One region of the Janthinobacterium foliorum genome, then DNA from elsewhere that is predicted to be linked to it. Evidence: predicted binding sites of a transcription regulator. Region 1 holds the regulator's gene; the other holds the start of a gene.
What was found. The regulator sigma-54, encoded in region 1, starts transcription at its own class of promoters, with help from an activator protein. The targets are predictions, from matches to a motif close to TGGCANGNAANCTGCTTT.
Positions count from the first base shown of each region.

Region 1 (7,726 bases):
GCATGGGCGGCAAATGCAACATTCTGAAAGCGACCACGCCCAGCACGGCGCTGCCGAGTAACATCAGGGTCAGTTCAAGCGAGGAAAACATGGGTTGCCCGGGGAGCTCAGGTGAAATCGTTGTTTGTTGTGACTGGCAAGTTTTTTGCTTTCCTAATTCGTTTATACTTTGGGCATGAGTGTAACCCATGAAAAAACAATGCTGAAAGCTTTTGATCGAATTGACATGCAAGCCACGGCCGAGCGCGCTGTCGCGCTGGCCCGCACCACCTTGCAGATTGAGTCCGACGCCATCGTTGCGCTGCATGCGCGCCTGGCCACGGACGACAGCGTCGGCCGCGCCGTGGCGTTGTTGCTGCAATGCAAGGGCCGTGTCGTCGTCTCCGGCATCGGCAAATCCGGCCATATCGCGCGCAAGATTGCCGCCACCCTCGCGTCCACCGGCACGCCGGCCCTGTTCGTGCATCCGGCCGAAGCGGCCCATGGCGACCTGGGCATGGTCACATCGGACGATGCCTTTATTGCCATCTCGTACTCCGGCGAATCATCGGAACTGATGGCCATCATGCCTGTCGTCAAGCGCATGGGCGGCGTGCTGATTTCCATGACGGGCAAGCCGAACTCCAGCCTGGCCCAGCTGGCCGACGTGCATCTGGATATTTCTGTTGAAAAAGAAGCCTGTCCGCTGAACCTGGCGCCGACGGCCAGCACCACCGTGACCCTGGCCCTGGGCGACGCGATTGCCGTGGCCTTGCTGGACTTGCGCGGTTTCAAGGAAGAAGATTTTGCCCGTTCGCATCCGGGCGGCGCCCTGGGCCGCCGCCTGCTGACGCACGTGCACGACGTCATGCGCAGCGGCGAACAGGTGCCGAAGGTGCCGGTGGACGCGTCGCTGCTGCAGGCGCTGGAAGAAATGACGAAGAAGGGCATGGGCATGACGGCCGTCGTCGACGCGGACAACCGTCCCGTGGGCGTGTTTACGGATGGCGACTTGCGCCGCATGTTCGAGCGCGTGCAGGATTTCACGAAAGTGGCGATCCGCGACGTCATGCATGCGCAGCCGCGCAGCATTGCGCCCGAGCGCCTGGCCGTCGATGCCGTGGCCGTGATGGAGCAGTACCGCATCAACCAGATGCTGGTGGTCGATGCCGACGGCAAGCTGGTCGGCGCCCTGCATATCCATGACCTGACGCAAGCGAAGGTGATCTGATGGACAGCGTGGCGGACAACCTGGCGCGCGCGGCCAAGGTCAAACTGATGATCTTTGATGTCGACGGCGTGCTCACCGATGGCAGCCTGCATTTCGGCCCGGACGGCGAGATGATGAAAACGTTTAATGTGTATGATGGCCTGGGCATCAAGCTGCTGCAGGAATCGGGCGTGCAGACGGCCATCATCAGCGCGCGCCGCTCGCCCATCACGGCGCGCCGCGCGCAAGACCTGGGCTTTACCCATGTGCACCAGGGCGGCCATGACAAGCTGACGCCGTTCCGCGAACTGCTGGCGCTGACGGGCTTGACGGAAGAGCAGTGCGGCTATATCGGCGACGACGTCATCGATGCCCCCATCCTGCGCCGCGTCGGCTTCGCCGTGAGCGTGCCCGGCGGGCGGCCGGAAGTGCAGGCCATGGCGCATTACGTGACGCAGGCCGGCGGCGGGCGTGGCGCGGCGCGCGAGATCTGCGAATTCCTGCTGCGCGCCCAGGACAACTATGCGCGCGTCATGGCGCCGTTCCTGGAGTGAGGCGCGCGCCTTGCCGCCAGTGTCATTGGAGAGAGTGAAGCACTATGCAAAAGCCAGGAGGCGCCCATCGCTGGCGCATCATCTTTACCGTGCTGGGCGCGGTTGTCGTCGCGCTGGGCAGCTTTTGGCTGCTCGAGGTGATGAACAAGAATGCCCAGGATATCAATGCCAGCAAGAGTGTGAACGAGCCCGACTATTTCATTACCAATTTCAGCCTGGTGCGCATGGACTTGACGGGCAAGCCCAGCTATATCGTGTCGGGCACCAAGCTCACGCATTACCCGCTTGACGATTCGTCCGATATCGACCAGCCGTTCGTGCGCAAGCTGACGCCCGACATGCCGCCGATGAACATGAACGCGGAACTGGCGCATATCGACCAGAACAATACCCGGCTGCAGCTGCACCGCCAGGTCGTGGTCGACCGCGTGGCCAGTCCGAAGGCGCAGAACCTGACCCTGAAGACGGAAGCGCTGACGGTATACCCGGATGAAGAACGGATGGAAACGGATGTCCCTGTCGACATCCTGACGGGCGCCTCGCGCATCCATGGCGTGGGCATGAAGGCGAATAACGCGACCGGCGTGGTGGAAGTGCACAATGCCCTGCGCATCGTGCTGCCGCCGAAACCACGGCCAGGTGCCGCGGCCAAATGACAGAATGAAACAAGGAAACCATAATATGAAAAACATCTTGCTGCTGACCCTATTTTCGCTGGCCGTCATGGGCACGGCGCATGCCGAAAAGGCCGATTCCGAGAAGGAAGCCGTCATCACGGCCCAGCGCGGCCAGGTCGATGACGTCAAGCAGACGCGCACCCTGACGGGCGACGTGGTGCTGGTGAAAGGCACCTTGACCATGAAGGCGGGCCGGGCCCTGATCACGGAAGATCCGCAGGGCTACCAGTTCATCACCTTCTGGGCCGATCCGGGCAAGCTGGCCACGTTCCGCCAGAAGCGCGATGGCGCGGGCGACCTGTGGGTGGAAGGCGAAGCGGAGCGCGTGGAATACGACAACAAGACGGAAGTGGTGAAACTGTTTTCCAAGGCCAAGCTGACGCGCCTGGAAGGCACGAAACCGACGGACGTGGCCAACGGCGCCTTCATTTCGTATGACAGCCGCAAGGAAGTGTTTACGATGGAAAACTCCGACAGCGGCACCAGCACCCCGGGCGCCGGCAGCGTGCGCATGGTGATCCAGCCGAAGACCAAGGCCCCAGCGGCGGAGAAGGCGCCAGCGACGCCTGCGCCAGGAAAGAAATAATGGAAAATACACGTTGCGGCAGCACCCTGATCGTTCGCGGGCTGCAGAAAACCTATGGCAAGCGGCAAGTCGTGCATGATGTGTCGCTGCAAGTCGAATGCGGCGAAGTGGTGGGCCTGCTGGGCCCCAACGGCGCCGGCAAGACCACCTCGTTCTACATGATCGTCGGCCTGGTGCCGTCCGACGGCGGCACCATCGATATCAGCGGCGTGGACATTTCCAGCCTGCCGATCCACCGCCGCGCGCAGATGGGCCTGTCCTACCTGCCGCAGGAAGCGTCCGTGTTCCGCAAGCTGACGGTGGAAGACAATATCCGCGCCGTGCTGGAAATCCAGACCGTCGAAGGGCGTCCCCTGAAGAAGGCCGAGATCGAAGAGCGCCTGGACAAGCTGCTGGCCGACTTGCAGATTGAAAAGCTGCGCGAGAACCAGGCGCTGTCCCTGTCCGGTGGCGAACGCCGCCGCGTGGAAATCGCCCGCGCGCTGGCCACCGACCCGCGCTTCGTGCTGCTCGACGAACCGTTCGCCGGCGTCGATCCGATTGCCGTGATCGAGATCCAGCGCATCGTGCGCTTCTTGAAGGAGCGCAATATCGGCGTGCTGATCACCGATCATAATGTGCGCGAGACGCTGGGTATCTGCGACCGTGCCTACATCATCAACCAGGGCTCGGTGCTGGCGTCGGGACGCCCCGACGACATCATCGCGAACGAGTCGGTACGCCGGGTCTATCTGGGCGAACACTTCCGTATGTGAGCCAATGAAACAATCATTGCAGCTGCGCACCTCGCAGCACCTGGCACTGACGCCTCAGTTGCAGCAATCGATACGCCTGTTGCAATTGTCTACCCTGGAATTGCACCAGGAACTCGAGCAACTGTTGACGGACAATCCCCTGCTCGAACGGCTCGACGATCCGCTCGACCGTTCGCTGCGGCTGCTTTCCGATGGCGCCCTCAGTTCCACGGCGGCACCGGCCGAAGCGCCGCCCCAGCCGCCGGGCCAGGACGCGCCGGTGGCGCCGGCCGAAGCCGAGACGTTTGACGGCGAGGGCGGCGACGCCCCGGCCGCCATGGATGGCGCCGACAGCGACTGGAGCGAGGCGAGCCGCGGCAAGGCGCCCGACGACGAGGATTCGCGTCCGCAGCTGGAAGCCCACCACTGCACCCTGCGCGAGCACCTGATGGAACAGATGCGCGTGACGGTGCTGGAATTGCGCGACCGCGCGCTCGTCGAACTGATCATCGATGCGCTCGACGACAATGGCTACCTGGAAGAGCCGCTCGACGACATCCTGGCGCGCCTGCCGGAAGAGCTGGAGATCGATGCCGACGAGCTGCGCACGGCCTTGTCCCTGCTGCAAAGCTTCGACCCGCCCGGCGTGGGCGCGCGCAACGCGTCCGAGTGCCTGGCGCTGCAGATCAGGCGTTTGCCGCACATCGCCATGGTGACGCGCCGCATGGCCCTCGTCATCGTGGAAAAACACCTGGCCTGGTTTGCCCAGCGCGATTTCAACAAGCTGAAAAAAGCCCTCGATTGCGACGACGAAGACTTGCGCGAGGCGCAGACGGTGATCCGCCTGTGCAACCCGCATCCGGGCGCCGTGTTTGCCTCGGACGTGTCCGATTACGTGGTGCCCGACGTCGTCGTCAAGCGCGCGCGCAGTGGCTGGCAGGTGACGCTGAACAACGACGTCATGCCGCGCCTGCGCGTCAACGCCATGTACGCCAATTTGTTGAAGCAGGGCAAGGGCGAAGGGGCCATGGGCGCACAGTTGCAGGAAGCCAAGTGGCTGATCAAAAACATGCGCCAGCGCTTCGACACCATCCTGCGCGTGGCACAGGCGATAGTAGAACGACAAAAGAATTTTTTCTCGCATGGGGCCGTTGCCATGCGTCCCCTTGTGCTCCGTGAAATAGCTGATACACTGGGTTTACACGAGAGTACTATCTCGCGGGTAACAACTCAAAAGTACATGCTGACCCCGCACGGCATGTTCGAGTTGAAATATTTCTTTGGTAGCCATGTCGCCACCGAAGCGGGGGGCGAAGCGTCATCGACGGCGATACGGGCATTGATCGTGCAACTGACAGGAGCTGAAGACCCTAAAAATCCTTTATCCGACAGTAAGATTGCGGACATGCTGGGGGAACAAGGCATGGTGATTGCGCGACGTACTGTTGCCAAATACCGGGAAGCATTGAAAATTCCGCCAGTGAGTCTGCGTAAGTGTTTGTAAGTTTTTTTCGGTTCCTCTGCGGGCCGGATACGATGGACCGCACGAACCCGAATCATCTTTAGGAGTGTGTATGAATCTCACCATCAGCGGACATCATCTTGAAGTGACACCAGCCATCCGTGAATACGTACAAGCGAAACTGGAGCGTGTGAAGCGTCATTTCGATCAAGTCATCGATATTGCCGTGATTCTGACCGTCGACAACCTCAAAGAGAAAGAAAAACGTCAAAAGGCCGAAGTCAACCTGCGTCTGAGCGGCAAGACCGTCTACGTGGAAAGCCTGGCGCAAGACCTGTATGCCGCGATCGATACCCTGATCGACAAGCTGGACCGGCAAGTGATGAAGTACAAAACCAAAGTGCAAGGGCACGGTAAAGAGGCGATCAAGCATCTGCCAGACAACTCGGATGAAGAAGTCGCCGCCGTCTAAACGGCCTGCCACTGTCAACCGGTTGTGATCAACTAAGGGCGCGCCTACCGCGCCCTTTTTTGCGCCCGTCGCCCGCGTCGGGCAGGGCCACGGGAACGCAATATTGCACCCGAAGGCGCTAGAATGTTGCCATGCCCACTACTTTCCATCCTGCCATGAGCGACTTCGTCCAGACTGCCATCCGCAACCGTACCGGCCACATCGTGCTGGACCGCCCGAAAGCCTTGAATTCCCTGTCGCTGGAGATGGTGCGGGCCCTCAGCGCCACCCTGCTGGCCTGGCGCGACGATCCGCAGGTAGACGCCGTGGTGATCCGCTCCAGCAGCGACAAGGCCCTGTGTGCGGGCGGCGACATCCGCTTCTTTTACGATGCGGGCTTGTCTACGCCGCAAGGCGGCAGCGCACTGCTGGAAGATTTTTTTACTGAAGAATATGCATTAAATCATTTAATTCATTTCTATCCAAAACCGTATATCGCCATCATGGATGGCGTGGTGATGGGCGGCGGCATGGGCGTGGCGCAAGCCGGTCCCGGCAACCAGCTGCGCATCGTGACGGGCCGCACGCGCATGGCCATGCCGGAAGTCAATATCGGCCTGTTTCCCGACGTGGGCGGCAGTTATTTCCTGTCCCGCCTGGCGGGCCAGCTGGGCTTGTACCTGGGCTTGACGGGTTTGACCATCGGCGCGGCCGATGCCTTGTACACGGGCCTGGCCGACGTGTACCTGCCTGAAGCGCAGATGCCCGCGCTGCTGGCCCTGTTCGAGACGACGCAGGGCGAAGCCTTGCCCGTCGCCATCAAGGCCCTGGCGGCCCCGTTCCAGGCGCAGGCGGGCGATTCCGCGCTGGCCGCGGCGCGCACGGCGCTGGACCGCCACTTCGGCGCCGGCAACGTGGCCGCCATCATGGCCTCGCTGGCGCAGGACGACAGCGCGTTTGCCGGCAAGGCGCTGGCGGCCATGCGCTTGCGCTCGCCGCTGATGATGTCGGTGACGCAGGAGCTGCTGCGGCGCGGCGCGCATCTGGGCGTGGCCGATTGCCTGCGCATGGAACGCACTGTGGTGCGCCACAATTTCGAACATGGCGAAGTGCTCGAAGGCGTGCGCGCGCTGGTGGTCGACAAGGACAATGCGCCGCGCTGGAATCCCGCCAGCCTGGACGAGGTCGACGCAGCCATGGTGGCGCGCTTCTTTGCGCCCGTCTGGCCGGCACAGGCGCACCCGCTGCGCGACCTGGATAGGCCCTAAGCCCGTTCGCGGTGGCGCAGCACGACTCTTTCGTTGGCGCTGAAATACTGCGTCAGCCGTTCTGCCATGTACACGGACCGGTGCTGGCCGCCCGTGCAGCCGAGCGCCACCGTCAGGTAGCTGCGGTTGTCGGACTTGAATGATGGCAACCATTTTTCGATGAAGGCGCGGATGTCGGCCAGCATTTCCAGCGCGCTGGGCTGGGCATCGAGGAAGGCGATCACGGGGGCGTCGCGTCCGTCGAGCGGGCGCAGCGCCAGGTCGTAATAGGGATTGGGCAAGGCCCTTACATCGAAGACGAAATCGGCGTCGAGCGGCACGCCCAGCTTGAAGGCGAACGATTCGAAGAACAGGGTCAGCGGCGCGCGCTCGGAGGCGACGATATCCTTGATCCAGCTGCGCAGCTTGTTGGCGCTCAGCTCCGAGGTATCGATCACATGGCCCAGCTGTTCGATGGCCGACAGGCGTTCGCGCTCTTCCGAAATGCACTCGATCAGGGTGCGGCGGCTGGCCGGATTCTGGTTCGGACGCAATTCATGCGACAGCGGATGGCTGCGCCGCGTCTCCGAAAAACGCGCCACCAGCGCATGCGTGGTGGCCGTCAGGAACATGACTTTGACATCGTGCCCCTGGTCGCGCAGCAGCGCCACATTGTGCGGCAAATTGGCCAGCGATTCGGCGCTGCGCGCATCGACGGCGACGGCCAGTTGCGGCGCGCCTTCATCGAGCAGGGTTTGCACCAGGCTGGGCAGCAAGCCTGGCGGGAGGTTGTCGACGCAGTAGTAGCCGGTATCTTCCAGCACAT
Region 1 covers NZ_CDXDQE010000014.1:113,388-121,113, reverse strand. The annotation lists gene ACZ92H_RS24100 (cation:proton antiporter domain-containing protein) at 1-91, opposite strand, end outside; gene ACZ92H_RS24095 (KpsF/GutQ family sugar-phosphate isomerase) at 200-1,210, shown strand; gene ACZ92H_RS24090 (KdsC family phosphatase) at 1,210-1,743, shown strand; gene lptC (LPS export ABC transporter periplasmic protein LptC) at 1,788-2,399, shown strand; gene lptA (lipopolysaccharide transport periplasmic protein LptA) at 2,425-3,006, shown strand; gene lptB (LPS export ABC transporter ATP-binding protein) at 3,006-3,761, shown strand; gene ACZ92H_RS24070 (RNA polymerase factor sigma-54) at 3,766-5,244, shown strand; gene hpf (ribosome hibernation-promoting factor, HPF/YfiA family) at 5,315-5,674, shown strand; gene ACZ92H_RS24060 (enoyl-CoA hydratase/isomerase family protein) at 5,830-6,921, shown strand; gene rapZ (RNase adapter RapZ) at 6,918-7,726, opposite strand, start outside.

Region 2 (7,726 bases), on a different contig from region 1:
GCCGCCCGAGTGGCTGGCCGGTGCCTGGAACCCCTTGGTGAACGCCTGGTACTGGATCACGTCGCGGTTGCCGCCATAGGCCGTCACATGCAGGCGGTCGTCGCCGAAACGCTGTTCATAGGTGGCGCCGATCTGCTGATGGTCGATGCTCTTGCGCGTGTTGTAGCGCTCGGCCAGGGTGCGTTTCGGATTTTGCGTATCCGTCGCGTCGATCTCGCCCGCGCGCGGGTCGCGGGCAAAGGTGGCCCAGGTGGCGCCCAGCGGATCTTGCGTATTCCCCTGGTGCAGGCTGTTGGCGACGATGGTCAGCTTGCTGTCCGCATTTGGCTTGACGGTGATCTTGCCGAACGCCTGTTCGCGCGTGGCGGCGCTGTGGTCGCGGAAGCCGTCCGTGCGGAAGCGCGAGCCATCGAGCACGTAGCCGATGCCGCCCGCCTGGCCCTGCGCGTTCAGGTCCACCTTGCTGGTGCCGTAACTGCCGCCCGTGACATTGAGCTCCACGGATGGCGGATTCTGGCCGTCTTTTGAAAACAGCTGGATCACGCCGCCCGAATGGTTGCCGTAGATGGCGGAGAAGGGGCCGCGCAGCACTTCGATGCGTTCGGCCGTATCGAGGTTGAAGGTGGCGGCCTGGCCCTGGCCATCGGGCATGGTGGCGGGAATGCCGTCGCTGATCAGGCGCACGCCGCGCACGCCGAAGGCCGAGCGGGCGCCGAAGCCGCGCGAGGAAATCTGCAGGTCCTGCGCGTAGTTCTGGCGGTTCTGCACCACCAGGCCCGGCACGGCGGCCAGCGCTTCGGAGGCGTTCACGCGCATTTGCCCATCCTGGATGCGCGCGCTGTCGACCACGTCGATCGAGGCGGGCATGTCGAAACTGGCGTGGCCGACGCGCGTGGCGCTGACCACCACCACGTCCGCCACCGGCAACGCGTCGGTTTGTGCTTCGGGAATGACCGCGGCCGCGGCGGAAGCGGCCATGCAGGCGCCGCCGCCAAGGGCGAACAGGGCGGCGACGGCATTCAAACTAAAAGGGTACTGCTTCATGGATACTCCCGAGGTTGACTTAGTGGGCCTCATGGTCCGCGTCGACGCTGGTTTTCAGCCGGGGCGCAGGCAGCGGGCGGCTTTCGATGAAGCTGCGCACGGCCCAGATTTCCTGCGCCGTCAGCACATCGCGCCACGGCGGCATGTAGATGATGCCGGCGCGGACCTTGCCCGTATTTACCGACATCATAAAGTAGCCGTCGACATCCTGCAGGCAGCGCGCCTGCAGTGCCGGGTCTTTCAGGGCCTGGCAAAAGCTGTTCAGGCGCCGCAGGTCGGGCGCTTCGGCCGATGGCAGCGTGGCCTGCTCGCCGTGGCAGCGGGCGCAGTTGGCCTGATAAAGGGTGGCGCCCAGGGCAATGGCGGCCGGATCCCCGCGCGCAGGATTGGCTTCTGCCGCCTGCGCCAGGGGCGCCGACATCAACAGGGTGAGCAAGGCAGTGAACAAGGCGGAAAGGTGCATGGCGGCGCTCCGGTTTCACCAGTCCGTCGGGCAGCCGCTGCAGCCCTCCAGGTTGGCGTCGGGGAAAATGGTGAAGCGCAGGATGGCGCGCTCCAGCTTGGCGTTCTTCAGGTTGGTGCCCCAGAACTTGGTTTCCTGCAGATCCGCGTCCACCAGCACCACGTCGGCCAGGTTGGCCATGTTCAGGCGCGCCGCCTCCAGGCTGGCGCCGCGCATGTCGGCGCCTTCCATGTCGGCGCGCATCAGACGGCTGGTTTCCAGGTTGATGCCGGCCATGCTGGCCTTGCGGAACGAGGCGCCCGGCGCATTGAGCGAAAACGCCATCGCACCCGTCAGGTCGGCGCCGTCGAGCAGGGCGCCGGCCAGGTTGGCGCTGCGCAGGTTGGCCCGCATCATGCGCGCGCCGCGCAAGTCGGCGCCGTGCAGGTCCTTGCCCACCAGGTTGGCGCCGCGCAGGTCGGCATTCGCGCATTGCGCGTATGGCCACAGGTGGCAGCCATTGATGATGGTGACTTCCGGCTCGGCCACGCCGTTGACGATCTGCGCGGCAGCAGGGAAGGACAGTGCGGCCAGGCACAGCGCCCGGCACAGCACTCCCCCGACTGTGCCGCGCAGCGCGCCGGGGCCGGTACCGGGCTCCGGCGCCGCCATCACTTGGCCGCCATCTTGGCCGATGGTGCCTTCGGCAGCTTGAAGACCCAGAAGCTGCCGCCCTGCGTCACCTGCTTGGTCAGCTCCGCCATGTCGCCGCCCCACAGCGGCACGGCGCCGCCATAGCCGCTGGCCAGGCCGATGTACTGTTCGCCATCCTGTTCCCAGGTGATGGGCACCGAGACGACGCCGGAACCGGTCTGGTACTTCCACAGTTCCTTGCCCGTCTTCGCATCGAAGGCCTTGACGAAGCCGTCCGAGGTGCCCGTGATCAGCAAGCCGCCGGCCGTCGTCAGGGTGCCGCCCCACAATGGGAATTTTTCCTTGTTTTCCCAGACGATCTTGCCGGTCTTCGGATCGATGGCGCGCAGGGTGCCGATATGGTCTTCATACAGGCGCTTGATGCGGAAGCCCTGGCCCAGGTAGGCGGAACCGGCCTTGTAATGGATTTGCTCGGTCCAGTAATCCATGCCCCAGTGGTTGGCGGGAATGTAGAACAGGCCCGTGTCGGGCGAGTACGACATCGGCATCCAGTTGGTGCCGCCCAGGAAAGGCGGCGAGACGAAGACGGCCTTGCCCTTGTCGGCGCCCGCTTCCGGCAGCGGCGGACGCTTGCCGTTTTCCACGGGGCGGCCCGTCTTCAGGTCGATGCTCTTGGCCCAGTTGATACCGTCGACAAAAGGCCAGGCGTTGATCAGGGACGTCGGCTTGTTCGGATAGCCGGCGCCCGTCGCCAGCTTGGTGCGGTCGGTAACGTAAAAGAAGCCGTTGCGGTCCGCATGCGCGCTGGCCTTGACCAGTTTGCCCGTCTTGGCATCCTTGTAGTCGAACAGCACCACCGAGTTATTCCCGGAAAAATCCCAGGCGTCGTTCGGCGTGTGCTGGTAAAAGCCTTTCAGCTCGCCCGTGCTGGCGTCCACATACGCCTGGCCCGAGGTGAACAGGCTGTCCCAGTTGCGCGGATCGTCGCCTTCCTTGGTGCGTTCCCAGGTATTCCATGGCGCGGGGTTGCCGGCGCCGATGATGATGGTGTTGGTTTCCGGGTCGTACGAGGCCGTCTGCCACGGCGCGCCGCCACCGTGTTCCCACGCTTCGCGCAGCTTGCCGTCCTTGTCGCGCGGCCAGCTGGGCGCCTTGGCGTCGCCCGTCGGCGTGCTCGGTTTGCCGTCGGCGCGGCCGATGTGGCCTTCGACCAGCGGCCGCGCCCATACTTCCGCGCCCGTTTCCGGATCGCGCGCGAACAGCCAGCCCTGGGCGCCGAATTCATCGCCCGAGTTGCCGTGGATGAGCAGCACGCGGCCGCCTTTTTCGCGGATGATGAACGGCGCGCCCGTCATGGTGTAGCCCAGTTTCTGGTCGCCGAATTTTTCATTCCACACGACCTTGCCCGTGTTTTTGTTCAGGGCGACGATGCGCGCGTCCAGGGTGCCAAAGTAAATCTTGTCGCCATAGATGGCGGGGCCGCGGTTGACCACGTCGCAGCAGGGGCGGATATCGTCGGGCAGCCGGTGTTCATAGGCCCACAGCTGCTTGCCTGTCTTGGAGTCGAGCGCGTAGATGCGCGAATACGAGGCCGTGACATAGATCACGCCATCGTGCACCAGCGCCTGCGCTTCCTGGCCGCGCTGTTTTTCGCCGCCGAACGAGAACGTCCAGGCGGGCACGATCTGTTCGACGTTTTTCGTGTTGATCTTCCTGGCCAGGCTGTGGCGCTGCGCCTTCAGGCCCAGGCCGTAGCTGAGCACCTGGCTGGTGCCCTTGTCGGCATTGGCGATATCGTCCCAGCTCACCTTGCTATCGCCCGCCGAGGCGGTATTGGCGATCAGTGCAAGGATGGCAAAAGCGATTGGACGTGGAAATACTGGCTGCATGCTGGTCTCCCTTTTATAAGTATTGTCATGGTGGTCTGCGACGTGGTCGCTGTGGATAGTTCAGCAACATGCGTGCCAGCCTTTTCTGGCTGCGTCGATGGCACCGTGTGCGCCGTCCTGCCACAGTCGCCCATGCCGCCTTGTCCTGTTTTGCAACAGTGCGACGCTGCCTGTTCCGGCGCGCGCGTCCTGGCACAGGGGTTGCTGAGGGATCTGGCTGGAAGGCCGACGCTGCCTTTGCCATTACTCAATATTCATAAGGAGACCACCATGCATGCTGCACCACGCCGCCACTTCATTTGCCAATTGCTCGCCATCGGCGGCATGGGCGCCGCCTCGCGGGCCGGCGCCCAAGCGGCGCCTCCCAAAGTCGATGAAGACAGCGACCAGGCCAGGGCACTCGGCTACCGCCACGACACCACCAGGGTCGATACGAAAAAATATCCGCAGCATGCCGCGGCGCAGCGCTGCAACAACTGTTCCTTTTATCAGGGCAAGAAGGACGATGCCTGGGCCGGCTGCGCCATGTTCGGCCGCAAGCAGATCGCCGGGCCGGGCTGGTGCATGGCGTGGGCCAAGGCGCCGGGATAACGTTGTCTGAGCCGCAATGCAAAAGGCGCTGCCAAGCGGCAGCGCCTTTTGCATGGTCGCGCCGTCAATTACAGCGTCTGCTCGCGCCGCGTTTCCAGATAAGCCTTTACCGCCCAGATGGCCTCCTGGTTGAAGACCCCCTCGAACGGCGGCATGTAGACGGCGCCATTGCGGGCGCGGCCATGGCGCACGGTATCGAGCACATATTGATCGATCTCTTGCGCGCAAGCATCTTTTTTCTTCGCATCGGTGAGTGCGGCGCAGTCATTGTCGAGCTTGCGCAAGTCCGGCGCCATGCCGCCCGACACGGCTTCCAGCCCGTGGCAGCGCGCGCAGTTCTGCGTGTAGGCGGCGCTGCCGATGCGGATCGCCTCGGCATTCTGGCGGTAGGGGTTTTCCGTGCGCCACTCGGGACCCAGTTGTGGCAGTGTGGATGTATCGACGGCCTGGGGCGTCATGTTGCCGTGCGCCCAGACGGCCGCGGCCGCCAGCATGCAGGCGAGGCCGCCGGCGGCAAGGCGCAAGCCGCGCAGGCCTCGGGTGCGTCGGTTCGTGGTGGCAGGAAGGCGTGGTGTCATGGTGGTCTCCGTTCTGGTTATGCGCGTAGTCGCGTCCATGACAGGGTTAGCAAGCGGTATGCCAATCGATCTGCCGTCGCAGGCCGGGTGCCGCAACCTGTTTCACTGTTCAGTAACGGAACAACTGGCGCTGCCGGCTGATCCCATTTGACGCAGCGCGCAGGGCGGCGGGCTGCCAGTGGTACCGTGTCGTTGTGCTTTGCCTGCTGGCACGGCATTTGCAAAACAAGAGATCAGGATCACCTGACACATCCCCAAGGGCCGCTTCGCGGCGGCTTTCATCGAAGCTCATACCAACGAGAAAGAGGACGACATGAATCTGGCAGACATCAGCAAACTGGGCGTAGCCAATCCCTTCAAACAACGCTACGACAACTATATCGGCGGCAAATTCGTCGCCCCTGTCAAAGGTGAATACTTCGGCAACATCACGCCGATCACGGGCCAGGTCTTTTGCGAAGTGGCGCGCTCCACGGCGGAGGACGTGGAGCTGGCGCTCGATGCCGCCCATGCCGCCAAGGAAGCATGGGGCAAGACTTCGCAGACGGAGCGGGCCAATATCCTCAACAAGATTGCCGACCGCATGGAAGCGAACCTGGCCCTGATCGCCACGGCCGAGACCATCGACAACGGCAAGCCGATCCGCGAAACCACGGCGGCCGACATCCCGCTGGCGATCGACCATTTCCGCTACTTTGCCGGCTGCATCCGCGCGCAGGAAGGCTCCGTCGCGCAGATCGACTCGGAAACCTATGCATATCACTTCCACGAGCCCCTGGGCGTGGTGGGCCAGATCATTCCGTGGAATTTCCCCATCCTGATGGCCGTCTGGAAGCTGGCGCCCGCGCTGGCGGCCGGCAATTGCGTGGTGCTCAAGCCGGCCGAGCAGACCCCCGCCTCGATCATGGTGCTGATCGAATTGATCGGCGACCTGCTGCCGCCCGGCGTGCTCAATATCGTCAATGGCTATGGTCTGGAGGCGGGCAAACCGCTGGCGTCGAACAAGCGCATCGCCAAGATCGCGTTCACGGGCGAAACGGGCACGGGCCGCTTGATCATGCAGTACGCGGCGCAGAACCTGATTCCCGTCACCCTGGAATTGGGCGGCAAGTCGCCGAACATCTTCTTTGCCGACGTGATGGATGCCGACGACGCTTTCTTCGACAAGTGCCTGGAAGGCTTCGCCATGTTCGCGCTGAACCAGGGCGAGGTGTGCACCTGCCCGTCGCGCGTGCTGATTCAGGAATCGATCTACGAGGCGTTCATCGCGCGCGCCCTCGAGCGCGTGGCGAAGATCAAGCAGGGCAACCCGCTCGATGCCTCCACCATGCTGGGCGCGCAGGCGTCGCAGGAGCAGCTGGAAAAAATCCTCTCGTATATCGACATCGGCAAGCAGGAAGGTGCGCAAGTGCTGGCCGGCGGCGAACGCAATGTGCAGAGCGGCGACATGAAGGACGGCTATTACGTGCGTCCGACGGTCTTCAAGGGCGACAACAGCATGCGCATCTTCCAGGAAGAAATTTTCGGTCCGGTGGTATCCGTGACCACCTTCAAGGACGAAGCCGATGCGCTGCGCATCGCCAACGATACCTTGTACGGCCTGGGCGCCGGCCTGTGGACGCGCGACGGTTCGCGCGCCTTCCGCGTGGGACGCGCCATCCAGGCGGGCCGCGTGTGGACCAATTGCTACCACCTGTACCCGGCCCACGCCGCGTTCGGCGGCTACAAGCAGTCGGGCATCGGCCGTGAAAACCACAAGATGATGCTGGACCACTATCAGCAGACGAAGAACCTGCTGGTATCGTACAGCCCCAACGCGCTGGGCTTCTTCTAAGGAGCGGTGATGAACAACGCCATTGAACGGGTGACGGCCACGCCGGCAGCACTCGACATGCTGGCCACCTTGCGGCAGAAACATGGTCCGCTGATGTTCTTCCAGTCGGGCGGCTGCTGCGATGGCAGTGCGCCCATGTGCTACGCGGCGGGGGAATTTGACATTTCCGACTCCGACGTCTACCTGGGCAATCTGAATGGCACGCCGTTCTACATGGGCCTGGAGCAGTTCGCCTACTGGGAGCATACGCAGCTGATCATCGACGTGGTCGATGGCAATGGCGGCATGTTTTCGCTCGATAACGGCACGGGCCGGCGCTTCCTCACCAGGTCGCGCCTGTTTACCGACGCGGAACTGGCGCAATTGCAGCATCCGCCGTCGAAGCAGCTATAGCTTGTTGTTGCCTGGGTCCGCAAGTGCGCGGGCGTTGTCTCCTCGCCCGCGCGGACGGGGGTTTAGCTGACGGCTACGGCCGTCAGTTTTTTTTTGCGCGCCCGCTTTTACCGCTGCGCGCAGAATCGGAACAGTGCTTGTGACAGCGCTGGTCCGATTCTGCACAGCTGTCTTTTCGCCTCTCCCTCTCTCCCTCTGTGGCGCGGCGGGCATGCAAATTGCCACTGTCATGTCGACATCACGCGCGATGCTCGATCCGATAAAAAAACAATCAGGGAGATGGGGATGAAAAAACTATGCA
Region 2 covers NZ_CDXDQE010000025.1:7,653-15,378, forward strand. The annotation lists gene ACZ92H_RS28945 (TonB-dependent receptor family protein) at 1-1,044, opposite strand, end outside; gene ACZ92H_RS28950 (c-type cytochrome) at 1,064-1,507, opposite strand; gene ACZ92H_RS28955 (pentapeptide repeat-containing protein) at 1,523-2,158, opposite strand; gene ACZ92H_RS28960 (methanol/ethanol family PQQ-dependent dehydrogenase) at 2,158-4,029, opposite strand; gene ACZ92H_RS28965 (high-potential iron-sulfur protein) at 4,300-4,620, shown strand; gene pedF (cytochrome c-550 PedF) at 4,689-5,198, opposite strand; gene adh (aldehyde dehydrogenase) at 5,512-7,032, shown strand; gene ACZ92H_RS28980 (DUF779 domain-containing protein) at 7,042-7,425, shown strand; gene ACZ92H_RS28985 (porin) at 7,711-7,726, shown strand, end outside.
Region 2: a site for sigma-54 is predicted at 4,090-4,107, ahead of ACZ92H_RS28960 (methanol/ethanol family PQQ-dependent dehydrogenase). Genes of this name have one in related genera too.